Regions from separate parts of the Marinococcus sp. LNHM3E3-2.2 genome, predicted to be linked through region 2. Evidence: riboswitches for the same ligand, from Rfam matches in the RefSeq annotation. Region 2 holds a riboswitch; the other holds the start of a gene.
What was found. Region 2 has a riboswitch for S-adenosylmethionine ahead of metK (methionine adenosyltransferase). Riboswitches for the same ligand answer to the same signal wherever they lie in the genome.
Positions count from the first base shown of each region.

Region 1 (7,541 bases), on a different contig from region 2:
TACTGCCTGACGCTCTTTTTCGGCCAGATCCAAAAACTCCATGCTTGCCCTCTTCGGCCGGCGCTCTTCTTTTTCCAGCACTCTTCTAACCGCAGCAGTACAATGCAGGTAATGCATCGCCCCGTCCTCCATTGGGAAAGCGAGCGTGATCTGCACCTGTTCATCTTCAAGCAGCTTTGCTTTTGGCGGCACGACGATCATGCATCCACCGCCGCTCACATTTACCGTCACCGTAGTGAATGGACGGTAATGGCCGTGTACAGCTGTATTGACGCTTGTTTCCACGCGTACATAATTTCTGCGCTGCACCCGCTGCCATTCCTTTTTTGCAGGCCGTTCAATGATCAGGGCTGGTATGTGCCCTTTTTGACGGGAAAGCACTTTAGAACGAAACGAATAAACAGCACTATCCTCCCCGACAAACCATACATGAACTGCTCTGCCTGCCTGAAAGGAAATAATTTTACCAGTCTCTTTTTCTGCAGGCATAGCAATCGTGAACGTATGTTCATCTGCATCAAGCAGCTGGGATTTATATTGGGTATCGTTGTCATGTGGTTCTTTCGTTTTTATGTTTTCATGCAGATGCCAAACGCTTCCAATCTCGTACAATAGCTAAAACCCCTTTTACTATATATATCGGATAAAAAGAAACAGTGTTAAATTTCTGTGGCACCGGCACCAGCCTGCTCCCGTACATATTTTGTCAGCTCGGCCGTGATTTCATAGCGCAGAAACGGTGTGATTAAATAAATACCGTTAAAATAGCGGAGCGTTTCATCAATCAGTTCTTTTGCGATAGCGATGCCTTCCCGTTGGGCTGCTTCGGAATCGTTCCCGCAGGCCGCCATCCGCTTCCGCGTATCCCCGGTTAACTGAATCCCCGGAACCTCATTGTGAAGAAACTCTGCATTTCCCGCGCTCACAAGAGGCATGATGCCGATAAACACGGGCGCTCCTAGTCCCCTGACCGCTTCATGGATCGTTTCAATCCGTTCAATGTCATACACCGGCTGGCTCATAAAATAATGCGCCCCTGCATTCACTTTCTTTTCCAGCCTTTTTACAGCTTTATCAATATGAAGCACATTCGGGTTAAACGCTCCCCCGATGGAGAAATTCGTCTTTTCTCCAAGGGACTTCCCGGAAAACAGCCGCCCTTCGTTCATTTCCCGTATCAGAGAGATAAGGGATACGGAGTTCGCATCATATACAGACTTCGCCCCTGGAAAATCCCCGACCTTCGAAGGATCGCCGGTAATCGCCAGCAGGTCCCGCACGCCAATTGTGTGAAGCCCCAGCAGATGGGACTGCAGGCCGATCAGATTCCGGTCCCGGCAGGCGATATGCAAAAGTGGCCTGGCAGAGGTCTGCTGCTTGAGCATTGCCCCCATAGCGAGATTGTCAATCCGCGGGGAAGCAAGGGAATTATCGGCAAGCGTAACTGCATCCGCCCCTGCGTCATGAAGCGCCTGGGATCCGCGTATAAATTTTCCTGTTTTCAGTTTTTTCGGTGGGTCAAGCTCTACGATGACCGTTTTCTCAGTTTTCACTTTTTCATGGAGGGGCACAACCGGTTCCTTATCGGCTGTCGCCTTAGCCGCCGGAGCTTTTACCTTTACCGGGCGCTTCGTCTTTTCCGGAACGTCGTGTTTAACAGCTTCCGCTATCATGCGGACATGCTCAGGCGTCGTTCCGCAGCAGCCGCCAATCAGACGGATGCCCTGTTCTTTAAAGCGGAAAGCCTGCTTATAAAAGTACTCCGGGTTGGACTGGTACACGTAACGACCGTCATACCAGTTTGGAAGACTGGCGTTAGGATAAGCCGAATAATATGCCCGTCCGGTTAATTCCGCCTGCTCAAGCGATTTCAATATATGATACGGGCCCATCCTGCAGTTGAGTCCGACCACTGAAGCGCCGGCATCCTCGATCCGGCTGAAGGCTTCAGTGATCTGCACTCCCCCATGCATGACGCCGACATCACCAAGTGCCACCTGGGCAATAACAGGAATCTCTTCATCTTTACTGCGGATGTAACGGACGATCTGCAGAAGCTCGGGGAGGTCGTAAAACGTTTCGAGCAGCAGACCATCCACCGGTTCCGCCAAAAAGACATTCACCTGTTCCTGCAGCGCCTGATTTAGAAACCCATCTGAATGTTCGCTCACCTGAACGCCTTTAATCCCTCCGACTGTAGCAAATACATAAGCCGAGCCGCCGGAAGCCTTCCTAGCCAGCCGCACGCCGGCCCGGTTAATATCCTGCACTTTATCTTCAAGCCCGTAGCCTTCAAGCTTCACCCGGTTCGCCGCGTAGGTATTTGTCTGGAGAATATCCGCCCCGGCTTCTGCGTATTCCCGGTGAGCATGCTCCACAGCCTCAGGGTCCGTTAAATTCATAGCTTCAAACGAGCCCTTATAGCCTTTCTGGTAAAGATACGTGCCCATTGCCCCGTCGCCGATCAAAATCGAGGAATCGAGTTTTTCGAGTACGTTCATAGCCTTGCCCCTCTCCTGCTTGTGCTTATGAGTTACAGCGCTCTGAGCGCCTGTTCGAGATCTTCAATTAAATCGTCCTTATCCTCTATGCCGATGCTGAAGCGGAGAAGACGGTTATCAACGCCGTTTTGAACCCGTACCGCTTCCGGCATATCTGCGTGTGTCTGTGTTGCCGGATACGTAATAAAGCTTTCAACCCCGCCCAGACTTTCTGCAAACGTGATGATTTTAATGTTTCGTAAAAATGAATCCACCCACTCTTCGTTTTCAAGACGGAAGGAGAGCATTCCACCCCGGCCCGAGTAAAGCACGTCTGTTACCTTTTCATGACCGCTGAGATACTCTGCGATGGCTGTGCCGTTTTCTGTATGCTGCTTCATGCGTAGTTTTAAGGTTTTCATCCCCCGCATCAGCAGCCAGGAATCAAACGGGCTTAAAATTGTACCCATGCCGTTTTGAAGTGCCCCAATTTTTTCAGAAAGCTCGTCCACATTGGATACAATCAGTCCGGCAATCAAGTCATTGTGTCCCCCTAAATATTTCGAAGCCGAGTGCACCACAATGTCCGCCCCTTCTTCTATCGGGCGCTGAAGCACTGGCGTATAAAACGTATTGTCCACAATAAGCCAGGCATCGTGCTTTTTCGCGAGCAGCGAAAGCTCCTTCAGATCCGCTTCCTGCATCAGCGGGTTCGTCGGCGTCTCGATAAACAGCGCTTTTGTTTTATCTGTTATCAGCTGTTCAAATGCTTCGAGATCCCTCGGGTCACCGTATGTAACCGTGACGCCCCAGTGCCGCCATCCTTCTTCGAACAGACGGTACGTGCCTCCGTAAATATCGCTTGTTGCAATCACTTCATCACCGGTTTCAAATATCGCAAACAGCGTCTGGATCGCAGCCATCCCCGAGCTGAGGGCAAACCCGTGTTTACCTCCTTCAAGCGCGGCGATACCGTTTTCAAGCAGGTCCCTCGTCGGGTTGGCCGTCCGGGAATAGTCGTATCCCGTCGATTCTCCTATACCTGTATGTTTATACGCTGTGGAAAAATAAACAGGAGGATTGATCGCTCCGGTCCGCGGGTCGGAATTATTACCCAGTTGTGCCAGGATGGTTTCTATCTGCAGTTGCTTTGACATGTCACAGCCCTCATTTCTGTAAAATTAATGCATTAAATGTACGAAAAGGCCTTCTTCCTTAGACAGAAGAAGACCTTGGCATGCAATACTTCTTCTCATCTCGCAAGCACAGCTTGCAGGAGTTAGCACCTGACCGCTTCACCTGCGGCTGGTTGCTGAGACTTCCAAGGGCCGATCCCTCCATCTCTCTTGATAAGAAACGTTATATGATTACTTTCCAAAGTACATGAAACGAATCGATATTGCAAGTAACCTTTTTATTCCGGTGCAATATCAACATGCAGCTGGTTTTCATTGCCGCAGACGCAGCGGCGAAAACCTGTTTCCATTTCCCCGGCCTTGTTCTTTCTGCCGCGTAGAATGTACTTTTCCCCACATTTTGGACAGCGGATAACAACGCGGTAACGGCGGTCTTCTGACATAGTAGCTTCGTCCTTTCGAGTTGTTATTTCGCATTGGCTTTATTTGCTTTCGACAACGCAAACCACCACAAAAATAGCATGAACGGGATAAGATAATACAGAATATTGCCTAAAGAAGCGCTTAATATATAGTCGTACAGCCCGTGGAAGATAAGCGGAATCGCAAGAGCAAGAAAAAAAGAGAAGAGGCGCCTACCATGACAGGAGGCGCGTTTCGCTGATACCGCATAATAACCCATAATCACACCCAGGAGCGCATGCACCGTCACTGGCAGCAGCGCTCTGGTAACAGCCGTTTCTATGCCGTTTGCAATTAAGTACAGGATGTTTTCAAGCGAAGCAAAGCCAAGCGACAGGGAAAGCCCGTAAATAACACCGTCGTAAGTATTTTTAATCGGAGCAAATCGAAGCACAAACGTATACAGGAGGAAAAACTTGATGCCTTCCTCTAGCAAGGCCGCCTGGGTATACTGCGCCGCAAAAAGCGGCATGCTTACCCCTTCTGTTTCAAGCGCATGTTCGATCACAAGCACCGGGAATACAATCAGTACCCCTATGACAAACGCACGGATGACCGGCAGCCTCCGCTCCACGTCCGCCCGGCGTTTTAATGTGAAATATATCAGTAAAGCAACAGCCGGCGCCAGGGCCGCCATAATCAGTGCGATCACCTTTCGTTCTCACCCTCTCTTGTTAAACGTATCGTATCATGCTATGTTCAAATTCGTAAAAGAATAATGCCAGCCACAGCCGGGCCGACGAGGAGGAATTGAAATGAAAAAAATACTAGTTATCCACACAGGCGGCACGATCGCCATGACCCAGACAGAAGAAAGCGGCGTGGAGCCGGGGCTTCACAACCCTTTAAGCCACTGGAGCCGCATTGCCAATCAAATTGCTGAGATTGTTACGAGCGATTTCCTGCATCTCCCGTCTCCTCATATTACTCCGGAGCACATGCTCTCCTTACACGAGCATATGCTTGAAAAGCTTTCCGAGGATACATATGACGGTGTCGTCATTACGCATGGAACCGACACCTTGGAAGAAACTGCATATGCGCTCGATCTTTTTCATGACAAAGACCTGCCGGTGGTAGTGACAGGCGCAATGCGTTCAAGCAATGAAATCAGCGCTGACGGCCCCCAGAATTTCCTGGCAGCGGTCCGTACTGCCGCAAGCGAGAAAGCCCGGAGCATCGGAGTTCTCGTCGTTTTAAACGAAGAAATCCATTCTGCAAAAAACGTGACAAAAACCCATTCGTCCAATATTGCCACATTTCAGAGTCCGCAATACGGTCCGCTCGGCTTTGTGACTAACAACGAAATATTTATCCATCACTACCCGGCAAGCCGCGAGCATTTTTCGCCGGTCCATATGAATAAGAAGGTCCTCCTTTTAAAAATGGCAGCCGGCATGGATGCTGCTTTGCTTTCCCCGCTGCTTGACCAGCCGCTTGACGGTATTATTATCGAAGCATTCGGCCAGGGCAACATTCCTCCAACCATCGTGCCACTGCTTGAGGATTCGATTGCCAAACAGGTGCCTGTGGTCCTTGTCTCCCGCTGCCACAGCGGTGTCGTCCAGGCTACCTACAGCTATGAAGGAGGCGGCTACCAGTTGAAGCAAAAGGGCGTTATTTTTACGAACGGGCTGAACGGCCAGAAGGCGCGCCTGAAGCTGCTCGCTGCCCTCGATGAAAAACGGCCGCTCGAAGCTATCCGCGACTGCTTTGAACACATTGAGTAGCATCCCCTGCACATTAAAAAAGCCACCAGTTTATTAAAACGAAGTGGCTTTTTTTCGTGCTATATTTTCCGCTATTTTCTCTCCATGAAAGCGTCCGTTTTCGATAAATATCTCGTTCGCTTCATCTCCTGCGGCTATAACTCCGGCAATATAAACGTTTTCCCGGTTTGTTTCCATCGTTTCCTCATCAAAGAACGGACGGCCTGACTGTTCATCAACAGCAATACCGAGCTGGCGGAAAAAAGCTCTCGATGGATGATAGCCGGTCATGGCGAAAACAAAATCAGCCGGCACAGAATGGGAGACGCCCCCTTGTTCATAAACAACCTGATCGGGCTCAATACGCACCACGTCTGCTTCAAATTCCATCCGGGCTGCGCCGCGCCGGACCATTGCCTGAAAATCGGGGAGGATCCACGGCTTAATGCTTTTAGAATACTCCTCTCCCCGGTAGAGAACCGTCACCTGAGCGTTCACCTGCTCAAGAGCAAGAGCAGCGTCTACAGCTGAATTTCTCCCGCCGATAATAACGATTTTCTGGTTAAAATGAGGATGGGCTTCTTCAAAGTAATGCTTTACATGCGGCAGGCTTTCTCCAGGCACGCCCATGTGATTTGGATTATCATAGTAGCCGGTGGCTATAATAACGTGAGGAGCTTTCCACTCCCGGATTCCTCCCTGCAGCGTTTCAGTTTGCACCAGATAACCTTCCTCCGTTTCCAGGATCGTCTGCACTTCTTCGTAATTGTAAATACGCAGTTTTTCCGCTTCTGCTACTTTGCGGTAATAAACTAAAGCCTCCTGGCGCCGGGGCTTTCGGTCTACAACCGGAAAAGGATGGCCGCCGATTTCAAGTTTATCCGCAGAGCTGAAAAACGTCTGGTGTACGGGGTACTCATAAATGCTGTGGACAATATTTTTCTTTTCGATAATAGCTGCATCAATTCCCCGGCGCTTTAATGCGATCGCTGCTGCCAGACCGCAAGGCCCGCCCCCAATAATAATTACTTGCTCATTCATATTCATACTCCTTTATTCACTGTTGGAATGACTGTTTCTCAGCACAAACAGGTGCGTTTCCGCCGGGGCACCGTGGCGCATCGGTATGCTGGTCGTGCCGTAGCCGTTGCTGATAAACAAAGCCTGGTATTTTTCATCGTACCAGCCCCCCTTTAATTTCGGCCCCCAGCCGAAAAGCCGGATTTGACCGCCATGGGTATGCCCAGTAAGCATATACACCGCCCGTTCGGAAAAAGGGCCGTACCGGTAATACGCTTCCGGATTGTGGGCAATAAGTAGGTCTGCCTCTGGCACAAGTGCCGGATTACGGTAGGATTCGTAAAAGCGTTCCTCTCCGAAGGAAGCGATCGTAAAATCACTTTCCTTTAACGTGTATTTATTTTTTTCAAGAATTTCGATCCCCTCCTGATGCAGAAGCGGCCTAAGCCATCTGCGGCCCACCTGCAGATCGTGGTTTCCCCAGATAAACACGACCGGGGCATGACTGCGGAGCAGGCGGAGATTCTGTCTGATACGTTCGGCTGGCACGCCCAGCTCGGTCAGGTCGCCGCCAATAATAACCAGATCAGGCTTCCGTTCGAGCTGCCCGAATAATGCAGGCGATACCCGCCGGCGGTGAATATCGGTGATGAAAAAAATGGAGGAGCCCTCCACCTCCGGCGGCAGATTTTTATATTCCAGCTCATGAGTTCTTACTTTATTCTGCCATGTTT
Region 1 is NZ_JBQLIC010000006.1:88,054-95,594, forward strand. It holds gene ACTRXF_RS09935 (flagellar brake protein) at 1-612, opposite strand, end outside; gene ACTRXF_RS09940 (bifunctional homocysteine S-methyltransferase/methylenetetrahydrofolate reductase) at 660-2,501, opposite strand; gene ACTRXF_RS09945 (methionine biosynthesis PLP-dependent protein) at 2,534-3,637, opposite strand; SAM riboswitch class I at 3,730-3,836, opposite strand; gene ACTRXF_RS09950 (hypothetical protein) at 3,895-4,059, opposite strand; gene prsW (glutamic-type intramembrane protease PrsW) at 4,083-4,730, opposite strand; gene ACTRXF_RS09960 (asparaginase) at 4,834-5,808, shown strand; gene ACTRXF_RS09965 (YpdA family putative bacillithiol disulfide reductase) at 5,842-6,828, opposite strand; gene ACTRXF_RS09970 (metallophosphoesterase) at 6,841-7,541, opposite strand, start outside.
Region 1: another riboswitch for S-adenosylmethionine. It lies ahead of ACTRXF_RS09945 (methionine biosynthesis PLP-dependent protein); the one in region 2 lies ahead of metK (methionine adenosyltransferase).

Region 2 (7,541 bases):
CGAGCAGCTTGTCTTCACCCCGGGCGTAGTGCCGGCGATCAGTCATCTGATTCAGACATTTACGGAAAAAGGTGAGGGCGTTATTCTGCAGACCCCGGTCTACTACCCGTTCTATATGTTAGTAAATAATAATGAACGAACGCTGTATAAGAACCCGCTGAAAGAAACAGACGAAGGATTTACTATTGATGTGGAAAACCTTGAAGAACAGATGAAAGCCGGCGCGAAAATGCTTTTATTGTGCAGCCCTCATAACCCTATCGGCCGGGTGTGGACCGAAGAAGAGCTGCAGCAGATCGCCGCTCTGGCAGAGAAATACAACGTGCTGGTGGTATCTGATGAAATCCACGCAGATCTTATTCTCTCCGGCGTGCATGTACCATTTTCAAAGGCGGCGGATGGTTATGATGTGGAAACCATCACCTGCATGGCGCCGAGCAAAACCTTTAATCTTGCAGCCCTGCAGCTGTCCTATGTGGTTTTTGAGAAAAAAGCTTCACAAAAAGCATACGAAGCCCATCTGCAGCGTAATTTTGTCGGAATCGACAACCCGTTCGCCACAGTAGCTGCGGAAGCCGCATACCGGCATGGGAGCGAGTGGCTGGAAGAACTGCTCGTTCATCTGCGGGAAAACGTTGATTATTTAAAGGATCAACTGGAGTCGGCAATTCCGGAAGCGCACGTTATTAAGCCGGAAGGGACGTATCTTGTCTGGATTGATCTCCGTAACCTTGGGATGGATAAAAAAGAGCTGGAGGAATGGCTGCGCAAAGAAGCAGGGGTAGCTCTTAGTGACGGGCATATCTTTGGCGATGAAGGTGCTGGCTTTGTCCGCATTAACGTGGCCTGCCCACGCACGCATATCGATGAGGGCGTACGCCGCTTAAAAGAAGCATATGAACGAACAATTCAGGCCGCCGGCCGTAAATCATGAAAACGTTCCGTCTAGTCCGCCTCAGCCTGTTTCAAAAAGACGGTGACGCAATTGAAATGCATGAGATAAAAATGAAAGAAGGGCTCATTATTAATCGGGAGGAGCCTGATAGATCATGGCTCCTTGATGCGGTCATACCTACAGAATATGAAGACATTATTCACGAGTGGGAAAGACACGAAGAGGAAATGCTGATGGAAGCGGTCATCACTCATCCTGACAATGCCCCGGCGCTTTTGAGGGGAGTTGTGAAAAAAACGACGAGACTCGAGCATTCTCTTGGCGTTTTAATCCAGGCGTATATGGCTGGAAAAGATGAAAATATCACCGAACTGATATTGAAAGAGCTGATTACCGAAGGGTATGAAGGAGATCAGCTTATGGAAGAGTTTCACGAGCGAAAAAACGATCAGCGCTCCTGGTCTAAAGCAATGGCGGCAAGATTATACAGCCGCCAGGAAAAATAAATGCCCCCGGAGAGATGATAGAAGTGGAGTGATACGTATGTGTGAGGAACTGGCCATATGACGACCTGCTATAAATTCCGGGACTACTACAATAACGAAGTGGAATTGGCGTTAAACGACACTCCATTTTCAGACAAGCCGGGACATGTATGGGTTATATGCTTATATGCCGGCAAGTGGCTGCTCACTCGTCACTCCCAGCGCGGGCTGGAGTTTCCGGGCGGGAAGATCGAAGAGGGAGAAGCCCCCGAAGAAGCAGCTGTACGGGAGGTTGATGAGGAAACCGGAGGCCGGGTTGAAGTGATACGCTCTCTTGGCCAGTACAAGGTGGCTGGCCGGAGTGAAGACGTAATAAAAAATATATACATCGCTGTGGTGGAGTCGCTGATTCCTCATGAGGATTATATGGAAACAGACGGTCCGGTGCTGATAGAAACACTTCCAAGTAATATTCGTGACCATCCCGGCTACAGCTTTATTATGAAAGACGAAGTGCTTCCCCGTAGTGTGAAATATGCGGAGGAAGCAGGATATATTACATTAAAATAAAAGGAACCGGTGCCTGCATATAAACAGGCACCGGTTCCTTTTTGACGTATTGCATCTTCCTGACGCCGATGAAAAATAGCTCCTACAACTGGGTTGGTCCCGCGTCTGCGATAGAAGCAGGCACGTCGTAAAACCGCTTGAAATTTTCCGCAAACTTGCGGGCAAGCATGCGGGCCTGAACCTCATAGTCGCCGGCTTCTGCCCACATTTTTTTCGGCTGAAGCATATCTTCGGGAACTCCGGGGCAGGACTCAGGGATATGCAGTCCGAAAATAGGATCCTCGACCGTGGCTGTATCAGTCAGCTCTCCGTTGAGGGCTGCCTGCACCATAGCCCGGGTGTATGAAAGATCCATGCGGCTGCCGACTCCGTAACCGCCGCCGCTCCATCCGGTGTTCACCAGAAAGACAGGCACATTGTGTTCATCAATTTTTTCACCGAGCATTTCTGCATAGACAGAAGCCTGCCGTGGAAGAAACGGTGCCCCAAAGCAGGTGGAAAAGGTTGCTTCCGGAGAAGTGACGCCTCTTTCCGTGCCGGCGAGCTTGCTTGTGTAGCCGCTGAGGAAATGGTACATGGCCTGCTCCTTCGTCAATCTGCTGATTGGCGGAAGAACGCCGAATGCATCTGCAGTTAAAAAAATGATCGCCGAAGGATGACCGGCTGTGCCGGAGGGAACAATCCCATCGACATGTTCAATCGGATAAGCCGCCCTTGTGTTTTCCGTGATCTGAGTATCCGTGTAGTCAACTTTTCCACTGGCATCGTCTATCCCAACGTTTTCAAGTACAGCGCCAAAACGGATAGCGTTCCAGATCTGTGGTTCTTTCTGTTTGGACAGATTCGAGCATTTTGCGTAGCATCCGCCTTCGATATTAAAAATACCGTTTTCGGACCATCCGTGTTCATCGTCGCCGACCAAAAGCCGGGAAGGATCTGCGGAAAGGGTTGTTTTTCCGGTGCCGGAAAGACCGAAAAACAAAGCGCTTGCGCCATCACTGCCGATGTTTGCCGAGCAGTGCATCGGCAGTACGTTTTGTTCAGGAAGCAGGTAGTTCATGACAGAAAAGATTGATTTTTTCATTTCTCCGGCGTATTCTGTGCCGCCGATTAAAATTGTGCGCTGCGCAAAACTGATGACGATAAATGTTTCCGACGAGGTGCCGTCTGTCTCAGGATTTGCTTTGCATTCCGGTGCAGCTATGAGCGTAAAGGGCGGAGCAGAAGGATTTTCTCTTCCGTCTGGTCGGATAAACAGCTGCCGGGCGAACAATTGATGCCAGGCGCAGGAGGTGATGACCCGGACAGGAAGCTGGTAGTCGGGGTCAGCTCCGGCTAGGGCGTCGCTTGCAAATACTTCATTCCGGCTGTTCAAATGAGCCGTCACTTTTTTATAAAGCCGTTCAAACACTTCTTCGGACATTGGTTGGTTTACGTTTCCCCAGTCAATATAAGGAGAACTGCCGGGCTCATCGACAATATATTTATCTTTTGGAGACCGTCCGGTGTATTTGCCTGTTTTCACGGCAAGAGCACCTTCTGCTGTAAGTGAGCCCTCCTGCAGAGCCAGCGAGCGCTTCACAAGCGCAGGGACAGAGAGATTCCATTGGACGTGCGCTTCATTCAATAGATTTGTTTCGGGTTTGGAAGCGAACGGCGGCTTCATAAACAATCACTCCTTTAATGAGGGGGAAGTTGGATTTATTCATCATGAATGATGGATAGAATATAAAATAGTGTAACACATTTAGTTTAATAGTACATACTTATTCGTTAAAAAAGTTCATGAATATTTTTAGGACTAAGAGGGAAAAGATGTAGGAAAGCAATGAAAGGGGAACAACTATGGAACAACAACCGGAATTTATTGTATTCTATGATAGTGATTGTCCGTTATGCACCAGATTCCATACTTATCTCTCGGCGATAGATAAGACGAACAGGGTGAAATGGAAGCCTATATATGATGAGGATTTATTTGAAAAGTACCCGATGCTCAAGGGAGAGCCGCTTGAAGAGCAGATGCACAGTGTAGAGGATAATACGTACGTATACGCTGGTTATTATACGGTGAAAAAATTATGTTATACTATTCCGGCTTTGAAGCCGCTGAAGGCAGTATTTTTACTGCCGGGAGTAGAAACGCTTGGCCGCAAGCTGTATCATACTGTTTCTGTAAATCGGTATCAGTGGTTTCATTTCCTTTGCGATGACAAAACGTGCCAGCGCGGAGGGCACTAGGTTTGACATCAAATAGGGTTTGCGTTAAGATTTTGTACGAACGGATACTCTTATCCTGAGCAGGTGGAGGGACAGTCCCTGAGAAGCCCAGCAACCATCCGGTAACGGAAAGGTGCTAACCTGGAGAGGCAGACAGATGCCTTGAAAGATAAGAGGCGAAAAAGCTGAACTGACAGCCCCTTTTCCCTCAATTTTTGGGACAAGGGGCTTTTCTTGTACACAACGGCCTACTGCCGTTTTCTTTTCGTCTACCCGAAGAATGGGAGAGTACAACCGTAGCAGGCAGTTAAAAAGGAGGCAGCAGCGTGTCTACAATTGGACGACGTTTATTTACGTCGGAATCTGTTACAGAAGGACACCCGGACAAGGTGTGTGATCAGATTTCCGACGCGATTTTGGATGCAATTTTAAAGGATGATCCGAATGCCCGGGTGGCAGCGGAAACAGTAGTAAATACTGGTCTCGTATTAGTGGCAGGAGAAATATCGACATCTACATACGTGGATATTCCTAAAATTGCCAGGGAAACTTTGAAAGACATCGGTTATACACGGGCAAAATATGGCTTCGATTACGAAACGTGCTCGGTTTTGACGTCTATAGATGAGCAGTCGGCCGACATTGCCCAGGGCGTTGATGAGGCGCTTGAAACCCGTGAAGGATCGATGACCGAGGATGAACTGGAATCGATCGGAGCGGGGGACCAGGGCTTGATGTTTGGGTATGCAGATAATGAAACCGATGAACTCATGCCGTTGCCGATCTCGCTTGCGCACAAGCTGGCAAGTCAGTTAACAAAAGTCCGGAAGGACGGCAATCTTTCGTATCTGCGTCCGGATGGAAAAACGCAGGTTACCGTGGAATACGGAGACGACGGGAAGCCGCTCCGGGTGGAAACGATCGTTATTTCTACCCAGCATTCGGATGACGTAACGCTTGCACAGATTGAAGAGGATATGCACAAATACGTTATCGAGCCGGTAGTGCCGGCAGAGCTTCTCGACGCTAAAACCAACTATTTCATAAACCCGACCGGCCGCTTTGTTATTGGCGGACCGCAGGGGGACGCCGGCCTTACCGGACGAAAAATCATTGTTGATACGTACGGAGGCTATGCCCGTCACGGCGGCGGTGCGTTTTCCGGTAAAGACCCGACAAAGGTCGACCGTTCCGCCTCGTATGCAGCCCGGTATGTAGCCAAAAATATTATTGCAGCAGGTCTTGCAGATAAATGCGAGGTTCAGCTGGCGTATGCGATCGGAGTAGCTCAGCCTGTCTCCATTTCAATCGCTACATTTGGTACGGGAAAAGTATCAGAAGAGGTGCTCGTAAAGCTTGCCAATGAAAACTTTGACCTCCGGCCGGCAGGCATCATCAAAATGCTTGATCTCCGCCGGCCGATTTACAGGCAGACAGCCGCTTACGGGCACTTTGGACGTCATGACGTTGATCTGCCCTGGGAACGCACGGACAAAGCGGCAGCGCTTCAGGAACAGGCATTCACCGAAAAACAGCAGTAAATATAATAAATACCCGCTCCTGTCTATACCAGGAAGCGGGTATTTTTTGCTCAGTTTTTCTCCGTATACGTGCCGACAGAATCAAATTCAGTTTGAATTTTGTCTGAAGGCTTCGGCCCAAGCAGGCTGACGGCAATGATGATTAAGACGTTGATCAAGAAGCCTGGCACAATTTCATAGAGATCAAACAATCCTCCGGAAAGCTGAACCCAGATAATGACGGTGGTGCCGCCGGCGATCATCCCGGCAAGCACACCCCACATGCTCGTCCGGCGCCAGAATAAGGAGAAAAGCATTGCAGGCCCGAATACTGCGCCGAACCCGGCCCATGCGTAGCTTACAAGTTCAAGTACCGTGCTTCCCGGGTTGGAGGCGAGCAGCAGGGCGACGAGGGCGATGACGATAACGCCAATCCGGCCGACCCAGACGAGCTCGCGGTCAGAAGCTTTGGGGCGGAGCATCCCTTTATAAAAGTCTTCCGCAAGGGCACTGGAGGATACAAGCAGCTGGGAGTCCACCGTGCTCATAATAGCAGCGAGAATCGCTGCGAGAAGAACGCCGGACACCCACGGATTAAAAAGTACCTGGGTAAACAGAATAAAGACGGTTTCCTGATTCCCTTCTCCGAGCTGGGCGTTGCCGGAGAAGTAAGCAATACCGATAAATCCTGTAAAAATAGCACCGAGAAGAGAAATAACCATCCAGCTCATACCTACAAACCGGGCCATCGGAATTTCTTTTTCGGAACGTATCGCCATAAACCTCGTAATGATATGCGGCTGGCCGAAGTACCCGAGCCCCCAGGCAAGCAGGGAGACCACAGAAATAACACTCACATTCGTAAAGGCACTTAACGCATCCGGATTAATGGATGCCACGGTCTGGACAGAATTTCCCCATCCACCAATTTCTATAACGGCAGCGATCGGAACAGCAACGAGCGCCAGAAACATCAGAATGCCCTGGATAAAGTCAGTCCAGCTGACGGCCATAAATCCACCGAGGAACGTATACGTAATAATAACAGCGCCGCCGATCCAAAGAGCTGCCTGATAGGAAAGGCCGAACGAACTCACAAACAGGGTGGCGCCCCCGACCAGTCCGGAAGAGGTATAAAAAGTAAAGAAAATAAGTATAAATAATGCCGAAACAATTCGCAGTGCTTTTGTTTTATCGTGGAAGCGGTTTTCAAGAAAGTCGGGTATCGTAATTGAATCGTTGGCGATGATTGTATACCTGCGGAGTCTTCTCGCCTGAAACTGCCAGTTCAAATAAGCTCCAATGGTAAGGCCGATCGGCAGCCATATCTCACTCATCCCGCCGAGATACATGGCCCCTGGCAGGCCGAGCAGAAGCCAGCTGCTCATGTCAGACGCACCGGCACTGAGCGCAGCTACGGGTCCGTTCAATTTTCGTCCGCCTAAAACGTAATCCGAGAGGTTATTGGTCAGCTTGTAGAATAAAAAACCAATGCTAAGCATTACAATAAGGTAAACGATAAATGTCACAATTGTTGGTACAGAAATATCCATTTAGGTGCTCTCCTTTTTTGATTTAACATAACTGATTGCTGCTAAAACCACAGTAATCGGCATGGGTATTAATATTAGCAGCCATGTGAATAATGTTATTCCTTCCATTCAGTACACCTCCCCTTGAATGTACTATTATATGTTGCAAGAATAGTGCCAATATTCTTAACTTCAACAGGCCTTAACAAAACCGGCGGAGACGTCCATTATAATTGAATACTTCGGTGGATAGAAGCACAAATAGAAAAATTAAGAGATTAAAGGTGCAAAATTTTGCATTCCTAAGTTTTGGGATTTT
Region 2 is NZ_JBQLIC010000021.1:15,990-23,530, forward strand. It holds gene ACTRXF_RS15570 (MalY/PatB family protein) at 1-934, shown strand, start outside; gene ACTRXF_RS15575 (YwpF family protein) at 931-1,401, shown strand; gene ytkD (RNA deprotection pyrophosphohydrolase) at 1,459-1,950, shown strand; gene pckA (phosphoenolpyruvate carboxykinase (ATP)) at 2,033-3,616, opposite strand; gene ACTRXF_RS15590 (thiol-disulfide oxidoreductase DCC family protein) at 3,796-4,191, shown strand; SAM riboswitch class I at 4,239-4,346, shown strand; gene metK (methionine adenosyltransferase) at 4,497-5,711, shown strand; gene putP (sodium/proline symporter PutP) at 5,762-7,243, opposite strand.